Regions from separate parts of the Massilia sp. UYP11 genome, predicted to be linked through region 1. Evidence: predicted binding sites of a transcription regulator. Region 1 holds the regulator's gene; each other region holds the start of a gene.
What was found. Region 1 encodes sigma-54, which starts transcription at its own class of promoters, with help from an activator protein. Its sites were predicted from a motif close to TGGCANGNAANCTGCTTT; they were not measured.
Positions count from the first base shown of each region.

Region 2: the regulator sigma-54 is predicted to act here: its motif matches at 2,346-2,363, upstream of ABIB38_RS15670 (choice-of-anchor E domain-containing protein).
Region 3: the regulator sigma-54 is predicted to act here: its motif matches at 2,509-2,526, upstream of ABIB38_RS17780 (circularly permuted type 2 ATP-grasp protein).
Region 4: the regulator sigma-54 is predicted to act here: its motif matches at 2,509-2,526, upstream of ABIB38_RS04280 (PEP-CTERM sorting domain-containing protein).

Region 1 is NZ_JBNDJE010000001.1:740,841-745,047, forward strand. It holds gene lptA (lipopolysaccharide transport periplasmic protein LptA) at 1-466, shown strand, start outside; gene lptB (LPS export ABC transporter ATP-binding protein) at 478-1,230, shown strand; gene ABIB38_RS03275 (RNA polymerase factor sigma-54) at 1,242-2,717, shown strand; gene hpf (ribosome hibernation-promoting factor, HPF/YfiA family) at 2,793-3,152, shown strand; gene ABIB38_RS03285 (enoyl-CoA hydratase/isomerase family protein) at 3,276-4,207, shown strand, end outside.
Region 2 is NZ_JBNDJE010000011.1:68,522-72,728, forward strand. It holds gene ABIB38_RS15660 (flavodoxin family protein) at 1-670, shown strand, start outside; gene ABIB38_RS15665 (GntR family transcriptional regulator) at 735-1,511, shown strand; gene ABIB38_RS15670 (choice-of-anchor E domain-containing protein) at 1,611-2,291, opposite strand; gene ABIB38_RS15675 (SDR family oxidoreductase) at 2,476-3,267, opposite strand; gene ABIB38_RS15680 (M16 family metallopeptidase) at 3,371-4,207, opposite strand, start outside.
Region 3 is NZ_JBNDJE010000015.1:4,119-8,325, forward strand. It holds gene ABIB38_RS17775 (alpha-E domain-containing protein) at 52-1,071, opposite strand; gene ABIB38_RS17780 (circularly permuted type 2 ATP-grasp protein) at 1,073-2,485, opposite strand; gene ABIB38_RS17785 (DUF2126 domain-containing protein) at 2,649-4,207, shown strand, end outside.
Region 4 is NZ_JBNDJE010000002.1:168,329-172,535, forward strand. It holds gene ABIB38_RS04260 (TonB-dependent receptor domain-containing protein) at 1-706, shown strand, start outside; gene ABIB38_RS04265 (Rap1a/Tai family immunity protein) at 717-941, opposite strand; gene ABIB38_RS04270 (hypothetical protein) at 966-1,103, opposite strand; gene ABIB38_RS04275 (ankyrin repeat domain-containing protein) at 1,294-1,827, shown strand; gene ABIB38_RS04280 (PEP-CTERM sorting domain-containing protein) at 1,839-2,465, opposite strand; gene ABIB38_RS04285 (putative quinol monooxygenase) at 2,679-2,996, opposite strand; gene ABIB38_RS04290 (hypothetical protein) at 3,181-3,699, shown strand; gene ABIB38_RS04295 (GNAT family N-acetyltransferase) at 3,713-4,207, opposite strand, start outside.

The DNA of each region.
Region 1 (4,207 bases):
AGTCATCAACTTCGACTCGCTCGACGTCGACGAGGTGACCGGCACCCGCATCCTGACCGGCAACGTGGTCCTGACCCGCGGCACCCTGGTGCTCAAGTCCGACCGCGCCCTGGTCAAGGAAAGCCCGGAAGGCTATATGAGCGTGACCCTCACCGCCGCCGGCGGCAAGGTCGCCACCTTCCGCCAGAAGCGCGACGGTGGTTCCGACCTGTGGGTCGACGGCCAGGCCGAGCGCATCGAGTACGACGAGCGATCGGAACTGGTGCGCCTGTATTCCAACGCCGTCGTGCGCGAACTGGAAGGCGCGCGCATGACCAACCAGATCACCGGCCCGTTCATCTCCTACGACAACCGCAAGGAAGTGGCCACGGTGCGTAACGACACCAGCGGCCAGAGCAAGGTTGGCGGCGGCCGCGGCACCCTGATCCTGGCGCCCAAGCGCGCACCAGGCGGAGGCGCCCAATGACGGCGATTCCGATGGAGCTGGACGATTGCAGCACCCTGGTCGTCAAGGGCCTGCAGAAAAGCTATGGCAAGCGCCTGGTGGTGCGCGACGTGTCGCTGCAGGTCGAGTGCGGCGAGGTGGTCGGCCTGCTGGGCCCGAACGGCGCCGGCAAGACCACGTCGTTCTACATGATCGTGGGCCTGGTGCCGTCGGACGCCGGCTCGATCGACATCAACGGCACCGACATCACCAGCCTGCCGATCCACCGCCGCGCCGTATTGGGCCTGTCCTACCTGCCGCAAGAGGCGTCGGTGTTCCGCAAGCTGACGGTGGAAGAGAACATCCGCGCCGTGCTCGAGCTGCAAAAGGACAATGGCAAGCCGCTGTCGAAAGACCAGATCAACGAGCGCCTCGACACCCTGCTGGCCGACCTGCAGATCGAGAAGCTGCGCGAGAATCCGGCGCTGTCGCTGTCGGGCGGCGAGCGCCGCCGCGTGGAGATCGCGCGCGCGCTGGCGACCAATCCGCGCTTCGTGCTGCTGGACGAACCGTTCGCCGGCGTCGACCCGATCGCCGTGATCGAGATCCAGCGCATCGTGCGCTTCCTGAAAGAGCGCCGGATCGGTGTCTTGATCACCGACCACAACGTGCGCGAGACGCTTGGCATCTGCGACCGCGCCTACATCATCAACCAGGGCGCGGTGCTTGCCTCCGGCCGTCCTGACGACATCATCGCGGACGAGTCGGTGCGCCGCGTGTACCTGGGTGAACACTTCCGCATGTGAGCGACGCCTAGATGAAACAGTCCCTGCAACTTCGCACTTCGCAGCACCTCGCGCTCACGCCGCAACTGCAGCAGTCGATCCGGTTGCTGCAGCTGTCGACGCTCGAACTGCACCAGGAGATCGAGCAGATACTGGGCGATAACCCCTTGCTCGAGCGGCTCGACGATCCGCTCGACCGTTCGGTGCGTTTGCTGGCCGATGGCGCCATCAACAATGCGCCCGCCAATGGCGAAGCGCCGCCGGCGCCCGGCCAGCAGGCCGAGGGCCAGGACGCGCCGGCGCAGGAGGGCGAGAGCCTCGAGAGCGGCGCCGACAACGATCGCGTTGATGCTGACTGGAGCGAGGGCGGCGCGCCGTCGTCCGGCGGCGGCGAGGACGAGGACGGCCGCCCGCAGCTGGAAGCCTGCGCCATCACCCTGCGCGAACACCTGATGGAGCAGGTGCGCGAAGCCACCTTGTCGGTGCGCGACCGTGCGCTCGCCGAGCTGGTGATCGATGCGCTGGACGACAACGGCTATCTCGACGAGCCGCTCGACGAGATCCACGCGCGGCTGCCCGAAGAACTCGAGATCGAGATCGACGAGCTGCGCTGCGCGCTGGCGCTGGTGCAGAGCATGGACCCGGTGGGCGTCGGCGCGCGCAGCGCGTCCGAGTGCCTGGCGCTGCAGATCCGGCGCATGCCGGGCGTGCCAATGGTCACGCGGCGCATGGCCCTGACCATCGTCGAAGGTTACCTGACCTGGTTCGCCCAGCGCGAATACAGCAAGCTGAAAAAAGCGCTCGACTGCGACGACGAAGACTTGCGCGAGGTGCAGGCCGTGGTGCGCCAGTGTAATCCGCATCCGGGTGCGGTCTTCGCCTCGAACGTGTCGGACTACGTGGTGCCGGACGTGATCGTGCGCCGCGCCAAGAGCGGCTGGGCGGTCACCCTGAACCCGGACGTGATGCCGCGCCTGCGCGTGAACAGCCTGTATGCCAGCCTGCTCAAGCAAGGCAAGAGCGAAGCGCAGATGGGCGCGCAGCTGCAGGAAGCGAAGTGGCTCATCAAGAACATGCGCCAGCGGTTCGACACCATCCTGCGCGTGGCGGAGGCGATCGTCGAGCGCCAGCGCAACTTTTTCTCCCACGGCGCGGTTGCCATGCGGCCCCTTGTTTTACGCGAGATAGCTGATACACTAGGCCTACACGAGAGCACAATTTCTCGTGTCACAACCCAGAAATACATGCTGACCCCGCACGGCATGTTTGAGTTGAAGTATTTCTTCGGTAGCCACGTTGCCACCGAGGCGGGAGGCGAAGCATCCTCGACGGCAATCCGTGCGCTCATCGCACAATTGACAGGAGCAGAAGACCCTAGGAACCCATTATCCGACAGCAAGATCGCGGAGATGCTCGGGGAACAAGGCATGGTCATTGCGCGCCGGACGGTTGCAAAATACCGTGAAGCCCTCAAGATACCCCCTGTAAGCCTCCGCAAGTCCTTGTAACTGCGCCGTCCACACCCGTCGTGCCTTGTCGCGTTGGTGTGGTCCACACGGTGCATCATTTTCAAAGGAGTGTGTATGAACCTCACAATCAGTGGCCATCATCTCGAAGTGACCCCCGCCATCCGTGAATACGTTCAGAATAAGCTCGAGCGCATCATTCGCCATTTCGACCAGGTGATCGACACCCATGTCTTCCTGGCCGTCGACAACCTCACTGAAAAAGAAAAAAGGCAGAAAGCAGAGATCAACGTCCAGGTGTCGGGCAAGACCCTGCACGTGGCAAGCGTCGCGCAAGACCTGTACGCGGCGATCGATACGCTGATGGATAAGCTGGACCGACAGATCCTCAAACACAAGCAAATGCTGAAGGACCATAGCCGTACTTCGATCAAGCGCCTGCCGGAGCGTGGCAGCGAAGAGGCCGCTGCCGCCTGACCAGGCGCAGGGCTCACACCAGCTAAGGGCGTCTGAGGGGACGCCCTTTTTGCATCCGCCTTTCCGGTTTTACCCGCAGCGCGTGTTCGGTAAAATGCAGGTCTCTCCATGATGGATCACCCCATGACCGACCATGTCCTGACCCGCATCGCCAACCGCACCGGCATCATCACCCTGGACCGCCCGAAGGCGCTCAATTCGCTGTCGCTCGCGATGGTGCGCGCGCTGACCGTGGCGCTGCGCGCCTGGCAGGATGACGCGCAGGTCGAGGCGGTGGTGCTGACCAGCAGCAGCGAGAAGGCCTTGTGCGCGGGCGGCGACATCCGCTTCTTCCATGAGGTCGGCCATGCGACGCCGATGGGCGGCAGTGCGTTGCTCGAGGATTTCTTCACCGAAGAATACGCGCTGAACCACCTGATCCATTTCTATCCGAAGCCCTACATCGCCGTCATGGACGGCGTGGTAATGGGCGGCGGCATGGGCATCGCCCAGGGCGGCCCGGATTGCGGCCTGCGCATCGTGACCGAGCGCACCAGGATGGCCATGCCCGAGGTGAACATCGGCCTGTTCCCAGACGTCGGCGGCAGCCATTTCCTGTCGCATGCGCCGGGACGGCTCGGCTATTACCTGGGCCTGACCGGGCTGACGATCGGCGCCGCCGACGCGCTGCATATCGGGCTGGCCGACCTGTTCGTGCCCGGCGCCGAACTGCCGGCCCTGCATGCGTTGATCGCGTCCACGCCCGGCGCCGCGCTGCCGGCGGCGATCCGCGCCTTCGCGGCGCCATTTTCCGCGCTGGCGGGCGAGAGCGAATTGCCGTCGCTGCGCACGCGCATCGACGCCCATTTCGGCGCGGCCTCGGTGGCCGCGATCATGGCCTCGCTCGAAGGCGACGCGACGCCGTTCGCGCAGCGGGCCCTGGCGGCGATGCGCCAGCGTTCGCCCCTGATGATGTGCGTGACCCACGAACTGCTGGCGCGTGGCGCGCAGCTGTCCGTGGCCGACTGCCTGCGCATGGAGCGCACGCTGGTGCGCCACAATTTCGAGCATGGCGA
Region 2 (4,207 bases), on a different contig from region 1:
TTTCGAGGCCGACGTGCTCGACCTCTCCCTGCTCAATTCGGACTACGACCGCCACATCCACCCCTGCAAGGGCTGCGTGTCGACCGCGATGCCGCTGTGCCACTGGCCGTGCAGCTGCTACCCGAACCACGCCGAGCGCCAGGTGGGCGACTGGATGAACGAGATCTACGAGCGCTGGGTGCTGGCCCATGGCGTCATCATCATCACCCCGGTCTACTGGTACCAGACCCCTGCGGTGCTGAAACTGATGATCGACCGCCTGGTGTGCGCCGACGGCGGCAATCCCGACCCGACCTCGACCCACGGCAAGCACGCCGAGGAAGCCAAGCAGATCGAGCGTGACGGCTGGGATTATCCGAAACACCTGGCCGGCCGCGCCTTTGGCCTGCTGGTGCACGGCGACGTGGCCGGCATCGAGGGCACGCGGCGCTCGCTGTCGGACTGGCTCGAGTGGATGGGCTTGATCAACTCGGGCAGCTTCGGCCAGCTCGACCGCTACATCGGCTATTACGAATCGTATGCCGACAGCCACGAGACGTTCGACCGCGACGCCGCGGTGCAGGAAGAGACGCGCAACGTGGCGCGCGCGGTGGCCACCGCCGTGCGCGAGGTGCGCGCGGGGCGGGTCGCCGTGGTCAGCCAGCCCTTGAAGGATCCACGCCCGAAGTGATCCGGCGACTGACCGGGCGGACGTGCTGCGGTATCATTGCCTGTCCGTCCACCCTGCCAGCCGCATGAATCCCCTCGTCCAACTGATGCACGACGCCGCCAAGGCCGGCCTCGCCGCCGGCGCCGGCAAGCTGCCGCTCTACCAGCAATTGCAGCGCGCGCTGCGCCAGGCGATCGACCACGGCATCTACGGCCCCTCGAGCGCCCTGCCCGCCGAGCGCCAGCTGGCGCTGGAACTGGGCATCTCGCGCATCACGGTGCGCAAGGCGATCGACAGCCTGGTCGAGGACGGCCTGCTGGTGCGGCGCGCCGGCTCCGGCAATTTTCTCAACACGCGCATCGAAAAGAATTTCGCCAAGCTCAGTTCGTTCTCCGAAGACATGCGCGCCCGTGGACGGGTGCCGAGAAGCAGCTGGCTCAAGCGTTCGGAAGGCCTGGTCACGCCCGAGGAAGCGCTGCGCCTGCGGCTTTCTCCGGGCACGCCGGTGTACCGCTTCCACCGCCTGCGCTACGCCGACGATGCGCCGATGTGCCTGGAGTACGCGACCATCGCCGCCTTTGCCCTGCCTTCGCTCGACGCGGTGGGCGACTCGATGTACGAGGCGCTCGAGGCGGCCGGCAACCGTCCGGTGCGCGCGCTGCAGCGCCTGTCGGCCCTGCTGCTGGGTGCCGAGCAGGCGCGCCTGCTCGATGCGCGCGAGGGCGACGCCGGCCTGTGCGTGGAACGCCTGGGGTTCCTGCGCGACGGGCGTGCGGTGGAGTTCTGCCGTTCTTATTTCCGTGGCGATACGTATGATTTCGTGGCCGAGCTCAACGCGAGCCCGAGCCCGACGTCGATGTGAACGATGTGGGGTGTTCGACGGAGGTCGACAATCCTTCATCGAACGGCGCAAGGCTGTCCTTGCGCCGTTCGATCGGCAGGCAGCGCCGCCGTCTGCGGCTCAGGCCCGCTTTGCCTTGCGGCGGCGCACGGCGCCCATCAGGCCGAAGCCGGCGAGCATGGTCGCCAGGGTGGCCGGTTCCGGGATTTCGGCAAATGGCGTGTAGTCATACGTGACCTGCACCGCGCCGGAAGCGAGCGTGTCGAATCCGGTGATCACGTTGCCAGGCCCTTGCGCGAACGAGGTGCCCAGCGCGCTCAGGCCAAGCTCGATGAAACCGTTACCCGAGAACAGGGCGATATCGCTGGCGCTACTGCTCAGGAACGATGCGGCACTGCTCGCCTCGATCGTACCGGTGTGGATACCGGAGGTGCCGCCGTAGTCGACAACACGGTCGTAGCGCGCGAGGCGGTAAACCTGGTTGAATACCGGGTTCGCCACACCCAGCGTGCTGCCGTCCGGGCGGGTCAGCGTCATGGTCGAACTCAGGGTCAGGGTGACGTTCGCCGCACTGCTGCCGCGATTTTCGGCGAAACCGGCGCCGCTGACCAGGCCGTTCAGGTCGAACGTGATCGCATTGAGGGCGCCAAGCTTCGTGTTGAACTTGCTGAAACGCAGTGCCTCGGACCAGTCCGTTTCGGTCATTCCGATACTGTTGCTGAAGCTGATCACGGCGGCCTGGGCGCCCGCGACGGGAAGCAGGACAGCGGCAAGGGCCAGGGCGGCGAAAGTCTTTTTCAAATTAGTCTCACTGGTGGGGTTAGACGCTGCGTACATACAGCATCGGCCATCAGACAAGCATAATTCGTGCCGAAATTAAATACTTGATTGCAATCAACAACTTACCGCGTTCAAGCATTGCTGACGGGCGCCCTGTGTAAAAACCTCCGACACGCCATCACCGGCCAGGGGCCAGCGCACCGGATCAGACCGCGGTGAATCCGCCGTCGACCACCATCTCATGACCATTGACGTACGACGCCATGTCCGAGCACAGCCACAGGGCGGCCTGCGCCACCTCGCCCGCCTCGGCGAAGCGCCCCATCGGATGCGCCGCCTTGAGCTTTTTCTCGATGCCCGGATCGCGCTCGAACGCGCGCGCGAGCATCGGCGTCTTGACCGCAGCCGGGCACAGCACGTTGACGCGGATTCCCTCGCGCGCATATTCGGCGGCGGCGCTCTTGGTCAGGCCGACCACCGCGTGCTTGCTGGCGCCATAGATCGCATGGTTCGGGCTGCCGACCAGGCCGGCGACGCCGGCCATGTTGACGATCGCGCCGTGTCCCTGCTTGAGCATCTGGCGCAGCTGGTATTTCATGCACAGCCAGACGCCCTTGACGTTGACGTTCATGATGCGGTCGAACTGCTCGTCGTCGGCCTCGGCCAGCGGCTGGCGTTCTTCCTCTACCGCGGCATTGTTGATCGCGAAGTCGAGGCGGCCGTAGTAATTGATGGTCTTGTCGACCAGGGCTTCTACATCGCCGGCACGGGTGACGTTGCTTTGCACGAACAGCGCCTTGCCGCCGTTTTCGACGATCATCGCCGCGGTGGCGTGTCCACCGTCGATCGCGACGTCGGCCACCACCACACAGGCGCCGGCGCGGCCGAACGCCAGGGCAATGGCGCGACCGATTCCACTGGCGGCCCCGGTGACCAAAACGACCTTGCCGGTGAACGATAAACCGCTCGCCGGCTGCTGCTTGTTGATGGCCTTCATGATGCTCCCTGGATGAAACTTTTGCTTCCGAAAAGAAACATTTTAACGCATGGCTTCGTGTATTGTCACAATCCAAAGAGTTTTTGTTGGGAAACTGTTGTACTTACGGCATAGTGACTATCGGTTTCGCCTTGCCGCCCGCCTTGGCGTGGTCGCCCGCCATGAATACCGCTAGTTTACCCGGATCGATCGCCTTGCGAAACGCCGCATTCAACTGGGGCAGCGTCACCGCCTGCATCTTGCGTTCGAGCTCGGCCGATGCCTCGAAGGTCTTGCCGCGATACAGGAACGAGGTCCAGCCAGACGCCAGCGCGCCGTCGTTCGAACGCGCCTGCAGGCGCTGCTGCATCAGCCCCGACTTGGCGCCGGCCAGTTCTTCGGCAGTGAAGCCCTTCTCGAGCGCGCGCGCCAGCTCGGCGCGCACCGCCGCATCGAGCCTGGCCAGGTTCTGCGGCGCCGCGATCGCATTGATCGTGAAGCTGCCCGCGCGGTCCAGGGTGCCCGGCGACACGTCCGAGCCGCCGCCATACGACAGGCCATCCTGCTGGCGGATGCGGTCCATCAGGCGCGACTTGAGACCGCCGTCGCCGAAGATGTAGTTGGCGAGCAGCAAGGCGGGATAGTCCGCATCGTCGACGTTCAGATCCAGGTTCAATCGCGCGATGTAAAAGCCGTTTTCCTTGTCCGGGGTATCCAGCGTGCGCGCCACCGGGGCCACGTCGGCATGCGCGACCAGCACCGGCGCGTGCGGCTGCGGTGCGCGCCAGGCGCCGAACAGGGTATTGACCAGCGGCGTGATTTCCTTCGGATCGAAGTCGCCCACGATGGCCATCTCGGCCGGATTGGCGCCGTAGAACCCCGCGTGGAAGGCCTTGACGTCCTCCAGACGCGCCGCCCTGGCTTCTTCGAGCTGTTCTTCCAGGCTCGGCGAATAACGGAT
Region 3 (4,207 bases), on a different contig from region 1:
GGCGCCGTTTTTCTCGAAACGGTGCAGCGCGCGCCATGCTGGTGCGTCCCGTCACGCCGTCTGGGTCTGGGTCATCCCGCCCAGGGTCTGCGTCTGCGACTGGGTCTGTCCCTGGTCCGGCGGGGCCGGCTCGATCGGGATCAGGAAGTCGCGGCTGATGCCGTTGCCCAGCGCGTCGACCGACGCCAGGAAGCGCGTCAGGAAGGCGTCCAGGCCTTCTTCGAGGATGTCGCCGATCGGGGCCGATTGCAGCATGGCGTACAGCTCCACGGCCAGGCGCTCGGTATCGTGCGACTGCGCATTACGCACGTCCTTCAGGTTGGCCACCACCGCGGCCATGCACGCCACCAGCGAGCGCGGCATTTTCTCTTGCAGTATCAATAGTTCGGCCACCCGCGTCGACGTGATGGCGTCCCGGTAGACCTTGCGGTAGGTCTCGAAGGCGGACACCGAGCGCAGCAGCGCCGCCAGCTGGTAGAACTCTGCCTGCGTCCCGGCCTGGGCGGCATCGGCGCCGCCGAACCTGAACTTGACGTCGAGGATGCGCGCCGTATTGTCGGCCCGTTCCAGGAAGGTGCCGAGGCGGATGAAGTTGAACGCCTCGTCCTGGAGCATGGTGCCCAGCGTGACGCCGCGTGACATGTGCGAGCGGTACTTGACCCATTCCAGGAACTGGCCGGGATCGTGCTCGAAGGTGCGCTTGTCGAGATGCTGCTGCAGCATCAGCCAGGTCGTGTTCTCGGTTTCCCACACCTCGGTGGTCAGGGCGCCGCGCACGGCGCGCGCATTCTCGCGCGCCGCGCGCAGGCAGCTCGTGATCGAGGACAGGTTGTCCGGATCGCGGACCATGAAGTCGATCACGTCCTTCTGCGTGAGCGCGGGGTATTTGGCCTCGAACTGCTCCTCCAGCTCGGACACGACCAGCATGCTGCGCCAGCCCTGCTGCTCGGCCTGCCCCGACTGCGGCATCAGCGAATGCTGGACCCGGACATCGAGCATGCGGGCCGTGTTTTCGGCGCGCTCGGTGTAGCGGGCCATCCAGAACAAGTGGTCTGCGGTGCGGCTCAACATGCTAGTTCTCCAGTATCCAGGTATCCTTGGTGCCGCCGCCCTGCGATGAATTGACCACCAGCGAACCTTCCCGCAGCGCCACCCGGGTCAGGCCGCCCGGCACCATCGACACGGTCTTGCCCGACAAGACGAAGGGACGCAGGTCGATGTGGCGCGGCGCGATGCCCGATTCGACATAGGTCGGGCACGCCGACAAGGCCAGCGTGGGCTGGGCGATATAGCCGTCCGGGTTGGCCACCAGGCGCTCGCGAAAGGCCTCGATCTCGGCGTGGGTCGAGGCCGGCCCGACCAGCATGCCGTAGCCGCCGGCGCCGTGTACTTCCTTCACCACCAGCTCGGGCAGCCGGGACAGGGTATAGGCCAGGTCTTCCTTTTTCCGGCACTGGTAGGTCGGCACATTGTTCAGGATCGGCTTTTCGCCCAGGTAGAATTCGATCATGTCCGGCACGAAGGGATAGATCGACTTGTCGTCGGCCACCCCGGTGCCGATGGCGTTGGCCAGGCCGACCCGCCCGGCGCGCACCGCGTCGAGCAGGCCCGGCACGCCCAGCGTGGACTCGGCGCGGAAGGCGCGTGGATCGAGGTAGTCGTCGTCGATGCGGCGATAGATGACGTCGACCTGCTTCGGCCCGCGCGTGGTGCGCATGTAGACGGTGTCGTCGCTGACATACAGGTCTTGCCCCTGCACCAGCGCCACACCCATCTGCTGGGCCAGGAAGGCGTGTTCGAAATAGGCCGAGTTGTGCATGCCGGGCGTGAGCACGACCACGGTCGGGTCAAGCGGTCCGTCCGGCGCCACGGTGCGCAGATTGTCGAGCAGCAGGTCGGGATAGTGCTCCACTGGCGCCACGCGGTTGCGCGCGAACAGGGCGGGGAACAGCCGCATCATCATCTTGCGGTTTTCCAGCATGTAGGACACGCCGGACGGCACTCGCAGATTGTCCTCCAGAACATAAAACTCGCCCTCACCTGCGCGCACGATGTCGACCCCGGCGATATGGGCGTAGATATTGGAAGGAACCTGGATGCCCTGCATGGCGGGGCGGTACTGCGCATTGTTCAGGATCTGCCCGGACGGAATGATGCCCGCCTTCAGGATATCCTGCCTGTGGTAGACATCGTGCAGGAAACGGTTCAGCGCCGTCACCCGCTGCACCAGGCCGGCCTGCAGCCTGGCCCATTCGGCGGCATTGATCACGCGTGGAATGATGTCGAACGGGATCAAGCGCTCCTTGCCGGCGTTGTCGCCATAGACCGCGAAGGTGATCCCCACCCGCTGGAAAGTCAGTTCGGCTTCGACCCGCTTTTGCGCGATCAGCTCCGGCGGCTGCGAGGCGAGCCAGCGCGCGAACGCGTCATAGTGAGGCCTTGCTGTTGCCGCAGAGGAATACATTTCATTGTAAAAGTTCGGCATTGGGCCCTCCAGTGGCATCAGTGCAATCAAGAAACGTGCCAGCTCGGCAAGGCCGCACGAACCCATTATATTGCGGGTATGAATCATGCTTATGCACAGTTGAAACAGGCATGTATCGATGTGCTGGTATTGTTCGTGATCTCTCCTATAAAGGCACGCCCGCATGGCTATCCGTATCGCGCTGCACCACAAGACCAGTTACCGCTACGACCGGCAAGTCACCCTCTCGCCGCATGAGGTGCGCCTGCGTCCGGCGCCGCACGCGCGCACGCCGATCCTGTCGTATTCGCTGTCGGTGCTGCCGCAGGAGCATTTCATCAACTGGCAGCAAGACCCATACGGAAATTACATCGGCCGCTTCGTGTTCCCGGAAAAAACGGATACGCTCGAGTTTACTGTCGACCTGGTCGCCGACATGACCGTCATCAATCCCTTCGACTTCTTCGTTGAGCAATATGCGGAGCATTTTCCCTTTGCCTATCCCGAGCAGTTGCAGGGGGAACTGAGCGCCTACGCCCAGCCTGAGCCGGCCGGCCCGCTGCTGCGGGCATGGGTGGCGGCGGCGCGGCGCGAGCTGCTGGCGGAGCCGATGAATACCGCCGACTTCCTGGTGGCGATCAACCAGCGCCTGCAGCGCGACATCGCTTATCTGCTGCGCATGGAGCCCGGCGTGCAGACGCCGGAAGACACGCTGGAGAAGCGCACCGGCTCGTGCCGCGACAGCGGCTGGCTGCTGGTGCAGATCCTGCGCACGATGGGGCTGGCGGCGCGTTTCGTTTCCGGCTACCTGATCCAGCTGCGCGCCGACCAGGAGGCGCTCGACGGTCCGAGCGGCGCCATCGAAGACTTCACCGACCTGCACGCGTGGACCGAGGTGTACATCCCCGGCGCCGGCTGGATCGGGCTCGACCCGACCTCGGGCATGCTGGCGGGCGAAGGCCATATCCCGCTCGCCTGCACGGCGCAGCCCTCGTCGGCGGCGCCGGTGACGGGCTTCAGCGACGAGGCCGAGGTCACGTTCGTCCACGAGATGACGATCACCCGCATCCATGAAGACCCACGCGTGACCAAACCGTATTCGGACGCCGACTGGCAGGCCATCGACCGCCTGGGCCGGCAGGTCGACGCCGATCTGCTGGCCCAGGACGTGCGCCTGACCCAGGGCGGCGAGCCCACCTTCGTCTCGATCGACGACATGGACGCGCCGGAGTGGAATACCCAGGCGCACGGCGAGCGGAAACGCGCGCTGGCCGGCACGCTGGCGCAGCGACTGAAGGACAGGTTCGCGCCGGGCGGGCTGCTCCACTACGGCCAGGGAAAATGGTATCCGGGTGAACCGCTGCCGCGCTGGGCGCTGAACATCTTCTGGCGCGTCGACGGCGAGCCGCTGTGGCGCGACCCCGACCTGTTTTCCAGCGAACACGTCGACGACGGCTATGGCGCCGCGGACGCCGCCCGTTTCGCCGCCGCGCTGGTCGATGCGCTCGGCCTGCCCGCCGGCAGCGTCATCCCCGCCTATGAGGACGTGCTGCTGCAGGCCCAGCGCGAGCAGGCGCTGCCGTCCAACCTCGATCCCCTGCAGGCAGACCTGGACGCGCCGGAGGAACGGCGCCGGCTGGCGCGCCTGCTCGAACGCGGCCTGGGCCAGGTGGCCGGCTACGTGCTGCCGCTGCAGGCCGCGGCCGGCGCCGGCTGGCGCACCTCGGCCTGGCCGCTGCGGCG
Region 4 (4,207 bases), on a different contig from region 1:
GACCAGCGTGACGACCGAGCTGGGCGCTTATTTCGACAACGGCGCCGGCTGGACCGGCAACGTCACCGTGTTCAACAACGAGTTCCAGGACAAGATCACCAGCGGCACCGGCCTGCTGAACTGCGCCTACCGCCTGGCGCCGGACCGCCCTGGCTGCGTCAGCTTCGGCAACTGGCCGAACGTCGATGCCTTCAGCCAGTCGATCAACGTCGACGAGGCAGTGACGCGCGGCGTGGAACTGGCGACCCGCTTCCCGCTGGCCGCCGGCTGGGTCGCCAGCGCGAACTACACCTATACCGAGAGCGAGCAGAAAAGCGGCGCCAACGCCGGCAAGCCGTTGTCCGACACGCCCGAGCACGCGCTCAATGCGCGCCTGACCTGGGACATCTCGCAGCAGTGGAACGCGTGGCTGCGCGCCGAGTACCGCAGCGAGCGCTATCGCGATCCGGGCGTCTCGGCCGTCACCCGCGCCGCCAAGGCGACGCTGGGCGACTACAAGGGCTATGGCATGCTGCACCTGGGCACCGCCTACCAGCTCAGCCCGACCATCTCGATCAATGCCGCGATCTACAACCTGCTCAACAAGGACTTCGTCGACTACCGTCCTTACCAGTCGACCCCGACCGCGGCGCCGACCTATGGCAGCGTGTACGTCAACAATATGGACGGTCGTCGCCTGTGGGTGTCGATGAACGTCGACTTCTGACCATCCTCGCTCAGCGCTTCTTCTTGCCCGGCGGTGGGCAGGGAAAGCGCCGGCGCAGCTCGGCCAGCACCAGCGGCGCCGCGTTGCGTTTCAGTTCGGCCGGCTTGCGCGTCGCCTTCAGGCGGCGCACGACGGCCACGTTCAGTTCCTGCGGCAGCACGGGCCTGGCCAGGCACCATTCGCGGCCATGGCCCGCATCCTTGATGCCGTTCAGGTAGGCGTCCACCCGTCCCACCTTCTTGCGGTTGATGTAGTCGAGCTAAGTCCTGGGCTCCTTGAGGCGATGCTCGATCACTTCCTGGCCGGTCATCGCATTGAACGGATACACATAGGGAATCGAGGCCAGCGCGCCGGCCGGCATGCAGGCCGCGAGCGCCATCCAGGTGCCGGCTTTCATGGGCTCTCCTGTGGAACAATCGGCGTCCCATGGTGCGGCGGCGGCGCCCGGCGCCGCTTGCGGACCCTCAATCGTGCGCCAGCCGCAGGTCCGGCTCGGCCTCGAACACCCCCCGTCAGCTGGCGTGCGGCGACTGCGTGGCGGCGCCGGATGTGATCTAATCAACCATCGCACCGACACAGGACCCCGCATGCAAGCCAATGAATCCACCCTGCCGGCCACGCCGGCGGAACTCGACGAAGCCACCCTCGCATGGTTGCGCGAGGTGTTCCAGTACGCCCGCAAGGGCGACGCCGAACCGCTCGGCGCGCTGCTGGCCAAGGGCTTGCCGCCCAATCTGCGCAACGAGCGCGGCGACAGTCTCCTGATGCTGGCCTGCTACCACGGCCACCTCGACGCCGCGCGCGTGCTGCTGGAGCACGGCGCCGATCCGCAACTGTTGAACGACGCCTCCCAGGCGCCGCTGCACGGCGCCGCCTTCAAGGGCGACCTGGCGGTAACGACGCTCCTGCTGGACCACGGTGCCATCGCCGACCATGCGGGACCGTCCGGCAGGACCGCGCTGATGTTCGCCGCCATGTTCAACCGGGTCGACATCGCCCGCCTGCTGATCGAGCGCGGCGCCGACCCGGCGCTGCGCGATGCCGGCGGCGTCAGCGCCCACGATGCGGCGCTGCGCATGGGCGCGCCCGACACCGCGGCGCTGCTGGCGCCGGCTGCCTGATTACGCGCCTGTCAATCCCGGCGCGCCCGCCGCCGGCGCGCGAACCCGATGGCCGCCAGGCCCAGGCCGGCGAGCAGCACGCTCGACGGTTCCGGCACCTCGCCTTCGATCGACGCGCCCGCCAGGTAGCCGGTCGAACCCGAGCAGGGATCGGAGAAGTAGTTGCACCCGAATGGTTCGTCGCTGTGCGCATTCACGACCGTGAACAGGCCGCCGAGGCTCGCGATCTCGACGTGCGAGTTGCCGTCATTGGCGTAGATGTATCCGTCCAGCAGGCCGCCGGGCAGGAAGGTCAGGTTCAGCCGGATTCGATCGAAATAGTGCGCGGGCAGCTTGCGGTGGCCATAATCGATGTAATTCGCACGACCTTCGTCCGCCCACGGCTCTGCATACCAGTAGCGCAGCGACAGCAGGCTGTCCTGCCCATCGAGGCAAGGCTCGCCCAGGTCGCACATGTTCACGAAATCGAGTTCCAGCTTGCCCTGCGCGACCGCGTCGTCCGAAAACACGAGTTCCATGTTCAGGCCCGGCGGCGAGATTGGCGAAGTGCCGACCTCGTGCCAGGAATAGGTGACCGCGGCCTGCGCCGGCTGGGCCAGCAGCGCGGCCGCGAACAGGTAGGGGATGATGGGCGCCATCGACATGCTCCTTGTGGTTATTCACCTCGGGTGAGCAAATAGATGAGCAAGAAGCGGGCCAAATATGGTCGGAATGGCAACTCTTTGATTCTACGAAATATTTCCGCAGCCGCGTCAATACGTCGGCGAACCGTGTTAAATTTTTCGACAGCGCCCTCTTACGCCCAGGCGCGATCCGTCCGGCGCGACCGCCCCGGCTGAAGTGCGCCTCGCTCAGGCGGGCGTGTACCTGCGCACCACCACCGGGCGGTCGACCAGCGCCGGCAGGTCGGCCACCAGGGCGGCCATGTGGGCGCTGGCGTCGTGCAGTGCTATCGCCTCGGCATCGCGCCAGTATTCCACCATGATGAACTCGCGCGGGTCCTCGTCCGAGCGCTGCAGCTCGTACAGGATGCAGCCGGCTTCCTTGCGGGTGGCGTCGATCATCTCGTGCATGCGCGCCGCGAGCGCGGCTTCCTGGCCGGCCTTCGCGTAGAGGGTGGCGATGATCGTCACTTGCTGGCCTGGGGTGTCGTTCGGTTGCTGATCCATGATCTTCCTTGGTTTGGGATGGCGCGCCACGGTCTGGAGGTGCCTGGCGTCGCAGCAGTATAGAACGTCCCGCGCGCGGCTGCCGGCCGGCCCACGATTTCCCTTCATGCATCGGCATCCCCTATAATCGTAGCCGCCCAGGGGCGCGCCCGCGGGCAAGCTTCCACCTTTACCTAGGATTCCGATGAAAGCCCTGCCTCTTGCCGCTCTGCCTCTTGCCGCACTGCCTCTTGCCGCACTGCCCCTTGCCGTATTGCTGCTCGCCTCCGGCTCCGCGCTCGCCAATGCCAGCCCTGGCGATGCGGCGCTCCTGACCTGCCGCGCCATGACCGATGTCGCATCGCGCGTGGCCTGCTATGACGCGATCCCCGTCGGTGTGGCGAGCCCGGCGACGGCGGCCCGGGCGGCAAGCGCGCCGGCCCCGGCCGGCGCCGAGGACAATTTCGGCATGGAGGCGGTGAAGCAGCGCGAGACGCAGCCCAGCTCGGTCCAGAGCACGGTCGTCGGCAGGTTCGAGGGCTGGGGCCCGGGTTCGCGGATCCGCCTGGCCAACGGCCAGGTGTGGCGCGTCGTCGACGGCAGCGACGCGGTCCTGGCCCCGCGCGACGACGCCAAGGTCAGCATCGAACGCAATCTGTTCGGCACCATCTTCATGCGCGTGGAAGGCAGCAACGCCTCGGCCAAGGTGCGCCGCGTCGAATGATCCGTCCAGCAAATTAAGTGAGCGGGCGCGCCATATGGACGGCGCCCGCCGGATACGTGAGCAGGCCCGCATCGCCGGTCGAGCGCTCCTTGAAGCCGAGGCCGCTCCAGAAGCGCGTGCTGTCCTGCACCGAGACCAGCGCCGCATGGGTCAAGCCCCGGGACGAATCCAGGCGTCGGCCGCGGCCCAGCAGATGCGCCACCAGCGCGCGCGCCAGTCCGCGCCCGTGCGCGCGCGGATCGACCGCCAGGTCGTGCAGGTACAGGGTGTCGGCGTCCGGCGCGATCTCGAACGGCGCGCCCAGGGCGGTGACCCGTCCCAGGCGCGACGGGTAGGCGAACAGGTAGCCGCACACGCCGCCGGCATCGCACGCGGCCAGGCAGGTGGCGGCGGCCGCATCCAGCCGCGCCTTCACCACCGCCGCCGCTTCCTGCATCGCCGGCGGATAGCAGGCCGCCTGCACGCGCAGCACGGCGTCCAGGTCGGCGGGCAGCAGCGGACGGATGCG